One region of the Kitasatospora sp. NPDC093679 genome, then DNA from elsewhere that is predicted to be linked to it. Evidence: predicted binding sites of a transcription regulator. Region 1 holds the regulator's gene; the other holds the start of a gene.
The links. The regulator HrcA, encoded in region 1, represses chaperone genes, less so after heat shock. The targets are predictions, from matches to a motif close to TTNGCACTCNGNNNNNCNGAGTGCNAA.

Region 2: a site for HrcA is predicted at 1,895-1,921, ahead of groL (chaperonin GroEL). Genes of this name have one in related genera too.

What each region holds. Positions count from the first base shown of each region.
Region 1 covers NZ_JBFBDW010000003.1:206,596-210,334, reverse strand. Annotated here, with positions in the region: gene AB0O09_RS04425 (hypothetical protein) at 1-368, opposite strand, end outside; gene htpX (zinc metalloprotease HtpX) at 389-1,309, opposite strand; gene hrcA (heat-inducible transcriptional repressor HrcA) at 1,581-2,603, shown strand; gene dnaJ (molecular chaperone DnaJ) at 2,676-3,739, shown strand, end outside.
Region 2 covers NZ_JBFBDW010000007.1:74,879-78,617, forward strand. Annotated here, with positions in the region: gene thrC (threonine synthase) at 1-623, shown strand, start outside; gene AB0O09_RS08620 (MoaD/ThiS family protein) at 654-932, shown strand; gene AB0O09_RS08625 (cold-shock protein) at 1,552-1,758, shown strand; gene groL (chaperonin GroEL) at 2,077-3,699, shown strand.

The sequences.
Region 1 (3,739 bases):
CACAGCAGCTGCGGGCCGAAGCCGTGCGCCTCCAGCTCGCTGTTGACCGCGTGCAGGTCGTTCACCAGGTCCGGCAGCTCGTCCGGGGTGTGCCGGGCGAGCAGCCAGGAGTACCCGTAGCCGTCCCGGGAGCCCTCCACCGGGACGCCGCCCCGGTCGGTGTCGGCGTCCAGCAGGGCCCGGACCTGCTGCTTCACCTCCTCGAAGGCACCGCCCTCGACGGCCGCGAAGCAGACCGAGCCGAGCCCGGTCGGCCGGAACCCGGCCGCCGCCTCCAGGGTCAGCGCGGCCGACGGAATGCCGAACAGCTGGTCCAGGTCCGGCTTCACCGGCTTGCTCCGGCCCAGCAGCGCGTCCAGGAATCCCACGGTGCGGTCCTCTCCGGCCGTCAGCGGCCGAGCTCGGCGGAGATCCGGGCCAGCTGCTCCAGCCGCTTCTCCAGCGAGGGGTGGGTGGAGAAGAGCTGGGTCGCGGCCTCCCGGGCGCTCAGCGCCGGGGCGAAGTAGAAGGCGTTGTACGGCTGGGCCTTGCGCAGGTCCTCCGTCGGGATCGCGGCGATCTGCCCGGTCACCTTCGTCAGCGCCGAGGCCAGCGCGCTCGGCCGGCCGGTCAGCTGGGCCGCCGAGCGGTCCGCCGCCAGCTCCCGGTAGCGCGACAGCATGCGGGTCAGCAGGAAGCTCAGCGCGTACACCACCATGCTCACCAGCGGGACGATCACCAGGGCGATCGCCGTGTTCGGGTCGTTGCTGTTGCGGTTGTTGCCGAGGAATCCGCCGTACAGGGCGATCCGGGTGGTCACGCCGGCCAGCACGCCGAGGAAGCCGGCCACCGTCATCACCGCCACGTCCCGGTGCGCCACGTGCGAGAGCTCGTGCGCGAGGACGCCCTCCAGCTCCTCCGGCTCCAGCCGGCGCAGCAGACCGGTGGTCACGCAGACCACGGCCTTCTCCGGTTTGCGGCCGGTGGCGAAGGCGTTCGGCATGTCGTTGCGGGCGACCGCGACCCGCGGCTTCGGCATGTCGGCCAGCGCGCACAGCCGGTCGATCGTGCCGTGCAGCTGCGGGTACTCCTCGGGGGACGCCTCGTGGGCGCCCATCGCCTTCTCGGTGATCTTGTCGCTGAACCAGAACTGCACGACGAACAGCCCGCCCGACAGCAGCAGGACGAGCGGCCAGGCGCCGCGCAGTATGACGATCAGCAGCCCGGTGAACCCCACGTAGACCAGGCCGATGAGGAACATCGTCGTGACCATCCGGCCGGTCAGGCCGCGGTCCGGCGCGAAGCGGGAGTGCTGCCGTGACGACGACATCGCTGCTCCTTCGGTAGCTCGCTGCCTTCGATGCTGCCACTCACCGGCGCGCCGGGCACTGCCCGCGGCCCCGAGATCGGTCGAGGATCACGCGGGAGGCCCGTTCCTGCCGTCGGGGGTGGGCCTTACACTGGCAGGTACGAATCTGGCACTCTGCCTTCCGGAGTGCCAAGGGTCGGATCGGTCACCAGGTCCAACGGGCGAAGACGGAGGTGCGTGCCCCGTGGCCAACGAGCGCAGGGACGAGCGTCTCATCGACACGCGTGCTGGCGTGCGCCCGCTCGACGAGCGCAGGCTCGCCGTGCTCCGGGCGATCGTCCAGGACTACGTGGGCACCGAGGAGCCGGTCGGGTCCAAGGCACTCGTCGAGCGGCACAACCTCGGCGTCTCGCCGGCGACGGTCCGCAACGACATGGCGGCGCTGGAGGAGGACGGCTTCATCCACCAGCCGCACACCAGCGCCGGCCGCATCCCCACCGACAAGGGCTACCGCCTGTTCGTCGACCGGCTGGCCGAGGTCAAGCCGATGACCGCGCCCGAGCGGCGCGCGATCCGGCACTTCCTCGAGGGCGCCGTCGACCTGGACGACGTCGTCGCCCGCACCGTCCGGCTGCTCGCCCAGCTCACCCGGCAGGTCGCCGTGGTGCAGTACCCGTCGCTGACCCGCTCCACCGTGCGGCACATCGAACTGGTCGCGCTGGCACCCGCGAAGGTGATGCTCGTCCTGATCACCAACACCGGTCGGGTGGAGCAGCGCATCGTCGACTGCCCCGGCTCCGTCGGCGAGACCGTCCTGGCGGACCTGCGGGCCAAGCTCAACGCCAACGCGTCCGGCCGCCGGCTGCCGGACGTCCCCGCGGCGCTGGAGGACCTGCCGAACGCCTTCGAGCAGGGCGACCGGCCGGTCGTCTCCACCGTCCTCGCCACGCTCTTCGAGACCCTCGCCGAGCAGAACGAGGAGCGCATCATGCTGGCCGGCACGGCCAACCTGACCCGCTTCGGGCACGACTTCCCGCTGACCATCCAGCCGGTGCTGGAGGCGCTGGAGGAGCAGGTGGTGCTGCTGCGCCTGCTGGGTGAGACCGCGGAGTCCGGGATGACCGTCCGGATCGGCCGCGAGATCGACTACGAGGGCCTCAATTCCACGTCCGTGGTCTCCGTCGGTTACGGTTCGGGCGACCAGAGCGTGGCAAAGCTGGGTGTGATCGGTCCGACCCGGATGGATTACCCGGGCACAATGGGGGCGGTGCGAGCGGTGGCACGGTACGTGGGTCAGATCCTGGCCGAGTCGTAACAGCGTGCTGCGCCAGGCGGCGCAGCCGGTCGGACGCAAGCACTTCCAGAAGCGGAACAAGCGGAGCATTTGGTGGCCACGGACTACTACGCGGTACTCGGCGTCCGACGGGATGCGGGGCAGGACGAGATCAAGAAGGCGTTCCGGCGCCTCGCACGCGAACTGCACCCGGACGTCAACCCGGACCCGAAGACCCAGGAGCGGTTCAAGGAGATCAACGCCGCGTACGAGGTCCTCTCCGACCCCGCCAAGCGGCAGGTCTACGACCTCGGCGGCGACCCGCTGTCGCCGAACGGCGGCGGTGGCGCAGGGGCGGGCGGCTTCGGCGCCGCGGGCTTCGGCTTCTCCGACATCATGGACGCCTTCTTCGGCGCCGCCGGCGGCCAGCGCGGCCCCCGCTCGCGGACCCGCCGCGGCCAGGACGCCATGATCCGCCTGGAGATCACCCTGGAGGAGGCCGCCTTCGGCACCACCAAGGAACTCCAGGTCGACACCGCCGTCACCTGCACCACCTGCTCCGGCGAGGGCGCCGCACCGGGCACCTCCGCGCAGACCTGCGACATGTGCCGCGGCAAGGGCGAGGTCTCCCAGGTCACCCGGTCCTTCCTCGGCCAGGTCATGACCTCCCGCCCCTGTCCGCAGTGCCAGGGCTTCGGCACCGTCGTGCCGACCCCGTGCCCGGAGTGCGCCGGCGACGGCCGCGTCCGCGCCCGCCGCAACCTCACCGTCAAGATCCCCGCCGGTGTCGACAACGGCACCCGGATCCAGCTGGCCGGCGAGGGCGAGGTCGGCCCCGGCGGCGGCCCGGCCGGCGACCTGTACGTCGAGATCGCCGAGACCAGCCACGCGGTGTTCCAGCGCCGCGGCGACGACCTGCACTGCACCGTCACCATCCCGATGACGGCCGCCGCGCTCGGCACCCAGGTGCCGCTGCAGACCCTCGACGGGCTGGAGGAGGTCGACATCCGGCCCGGCACCCAGTCCGGGCAGTCGATCCCGCTGCACGGCCGGGGCATCACGCACCTGCGCGGCGGCGGCCGGGGCGACCTGATAGTGCACGTCGAGGTGCAGACGCCGACCAAGCTCGACCCGGAGCAGGAGGAGCTGCTGCGGCGGCTCTCCATGCTGCGCGGCGA
Region 2 (3,739 bases), on a different contig from region 1:
TCAACGTCAACCTCCGCCCGTACTACGGCGAGGGCTCCAAGACGCTGGCCTACGAGATCTGCGAGCAGCTCGGCTGGCGGCTGCCGGAGCAGATCGTGATCCCGATCGCCTCGGGCTCCCAGCTCACCAAGATCGACAAGGGCCTGCAGGAGCTGATCAAGCTCGGCCTGGTCGAGGACCGGCCGTACAAGGTCTTCGGCGCCCAGGCCGAGGGCTGCTCCCCGGTGTCCGCCGCCTTCAAGGCCGGCCACGACGTGATCCGGCCGGTGAAGCCGAACACCATCGCCAAGTCGCTGGCGATCGGCAACCCGGCCGACGGCCCGTACGTGCTCGACATCGCCCGCCGCACCGGCGGCGCGGTCGAGGACGTCACCGACGCCGAGGTGGTGGCCGCCATCAAGCTGCTGGCGCGCACCGAGGGCATCTTCGCGGAGACCGCGGGCGGCGTGACCGTCGGCGTCCTCAAGAAGCTGGTCGAGACCGGGCAGTTGGACCCGTCGAAGGAGACCGTCGCCATCAACACCGGTGACGGCCTGAAGACCCTCGACGCGGTCGCCGACGCCGGACTGACCGCCACCATCCGCCCGACGCTGGAGTCCTTCCGCGCCGCCGGCCTCGCCTGAGCAGCCCACCCCTTCCGCCAAGGAGCACCCATGAGCGCCACCGTCCGCATCCCGACCATCCTGCGCACCTACACCGGCGGTGCGGCCGAGGTCACCGCCGAGGGCGACACCCTGGCCGCCGTCGTCGCGGACCTGGAGCAGAACCACACCGGCATCTCCGCGCGCATCCTGGACGACGCCGGCAAGCTCCGTCGGTTCGTGAACGTCTACGTGAACGACGACGACGTCCGCTTCGCCGAGGGCCTGGAGACCGCGATCAAGGACGGCGCCACGGTGTCGATCATCCCCGCGGTGGCCGGCGGCTGCTGAGCCCCGCATTCTTCCCGCGGAGAGCCGCCGCCGGGACCGGAAAATCGCGTTCCGGTCCCGGCGGCGGCTCTCGCCGTGCCGGGTGCAATTCGACCGCCTGACGGGGAGTAGAGTTCGGGGCGGTGGCAGTACTCCCCTCCGCGCCGCCCGCCCTGATCAGCGCCAATACCCGGAATTGCACGCCCCGGCCCGGCCGGTCGGATCGTGTGCGCAAGGCTCCGGAACCGGTCGCGGGGACGTCCGCCCGCTGAGACGGGCCACGGACGGCACGGGGACGAACCTGTCAGGCAAGTGTCAGAATTCATGCGGCTATATGTCGTTTTCTGCCCGTTATGTCCGGCGTGAAATGCCGAGATCTGCGGCTTTCATCCCGTCATATCCCTTGTCATGGCTGCCGATTTCCCCGAAGTTGGGCCTGTTGCACAGGGCTCCTGTCCGGATACATTCAGCCGCGGTCGACGCATTCACCCGTCCGCCGGGCTCGGGAAGGGCCTCGGGCGGTGGTCTGCGGCGTGCAGGGCCGTGCCCAGGGGGGGTTCCCTCGGGCAGGCCCACCGGACCTGGGCCCGCAAAGACTGCGGACCCGTGAATGGCCAGCACAGCACAAGGGGAGTTCGGAATGGCTCAGGGCACCGTCAAGTGGTTCAACGCGGAGAAGGGCTACGGCTTCATCGCGGTCGACGGTGGTGCGGACGTGTTCGTCCACTACAGCGCGATCCAGATGGACGGCTACCGCACCCTCGAAGAGGGCCAGCGGGTCGAGTTCGAGATCTCCCAGGGGCAGAAGGGGCCGCAGGCGGACATGGTTCGTGCCGCCGCGGGCTGACCTTCGAAACCTGCGGAGCCCTCGGCTCGTCACGAGCTGGTCGGCGATTCTTCGCGACAGGCCCGTACGACACGTCGTACGGGCCTGTGCCGTGTCCGGAACCGGTGCGGCCGCGCCACGGGACACGGCGAACGGGCTTGCACTCGCCACCGGCGAGTGCTAATCATTGGCGTTAGCACTCACAGCTTGAGAGTGACAAGCGGACCGGGTCGGTGAGGCCCCGGCGAGCGGTAGGGGAAAGGACCCCCGCTCACAGGGCCGTCCGTCGCGGGCACCTCTGGTCCGAGCAGTCGACCGTGTCCCGGAGGACCACTTCAGATGGCCAAGATCATCGCTTTTGATGAGGAAGCTCGCCGCGGCCTTGAGCGCGGCATGAACCAGCTTGCCGACGCCGTCAAGGTCACGCTCGGCCCCAAGGGCCGCAACGTCGTCCTTGAGAAGAAGTGGGGCGCCCCCACGATCACCAACGACGGTGTCTCCATCGCCAAGGAGATCGAGCTCGAGGACCCGTACGAGAAGATCGGCGCGGAGCTCGTCAAGGAGGTCGCCAAGAAGACCGACGACGTCGCGGGTGACGGCACCACCACCGCCACCGTGCTCGCCCAGGCGCTCGTCCGCGAGGGTCTGCGCAACGTCGCCGCCGGCGCCAACCCGATGGCCCTGAAGCGCGGCATCGAGAAGGCCGTCACGGCCGTCTCCGACCAGCTGCTCGCCCAGGCCAAGGACGTGGAGACCAAGGAGCAGATCGCCTCCACCGCCTCCATCTCGGCCGCCGACACCCAGATCGGCGAGCTCATCGCCGAGGCGATGGACAAGGTCGGCAAGGAAGGCGTCATCACCGTCGAGGAGAGCAACACCTTCGGCCTGGAGCTCGAGCTCACCGAGGGCATGCGCTTCGACAAGGGCTACATCTCCGCGTACTTCGCCACCGACCTGGAGCGCATGGAGACCAGCTTCGAGGACCCGTACATCCTCATCGCCAACTCCAAGATCTCCTCGGTCAAGGACCTCCTCCCGCTGCTCGAGAAGGTCATGCAGAGCGGCAAGCCGCTCGTCATCATCGCCGAGGACGTCGAGGGCGAGGCCCTGTCGACCCTGGTCGTGAACAAGATCCGCGGCACCTTCAAGTCCGTCGCCGTCAAGGCCCCGGGCTTCGGCGACCGCCGCAAGGCCATGCTCGGCGACATCGCCATCCTCACCGGCGGCACGGTCATCTCCGAGGAGGTCGGCCTCAAGCTGGAGAACGCGGGCCTCGACCTGCTGGGCACCGCCCGCAAGGTGGTCATCACCAAGGACGAGACCACCATCGTCGACGGTGGCGGCGACAGCGAGCAGGTTGCCGGTCGCGTGAACCAGATCCGCGCCGAGATCGAGAACAGCGACTCGGACTACGACCGCGAGAAGCTCCAGGAGCGCCTCGCCAAGCTGGCCGGCGGCGTGGCCGTCATCAAGGCCGGCGCGGCCACCGAGGTGGAGCTCAAGGAGCGCAAGCACCGCATCGAGGACGCCGTCCGCAACGCGAAGGCCGCCGTCGAGGAGGGCATCGTCGCCGGTGGTGGCGTCGCGCTGCTGCAGGCCGGTGTCGCCTTCGACAAGCTGGAGCTGGAGGGCGACGAGGCCACCGGTGCCAACATCGTCCGCGTGGCGCTCGAGGCCCCGATCAAGCAGATCGCGACCAACGCCGGCCTCGAGGGCGGCGTCGTGGTGGAGAAGGTGCGCAACCTCCCCGCCGGCCACGGCCTGAACGCCGCCAGCAACGAGTACGTCGACCTCATCGCCGCGGGCATCATCGACCCGGCCAAGGTCACCCGCTCCGCGCTGCAGAACGCCGCCTCCATCGCGGCGCTCTTCCTCACCACCGAGGCCGTCATCGCCGACAAGCCGGAGAAGGCCTCCGCGGCCGCCGGCGGCGGCATGCCGGGCGGTGACATGGACTTCTGATCCTCCCGAGGATCGGCAAGCCCGGAACGCTCCGCGAGGG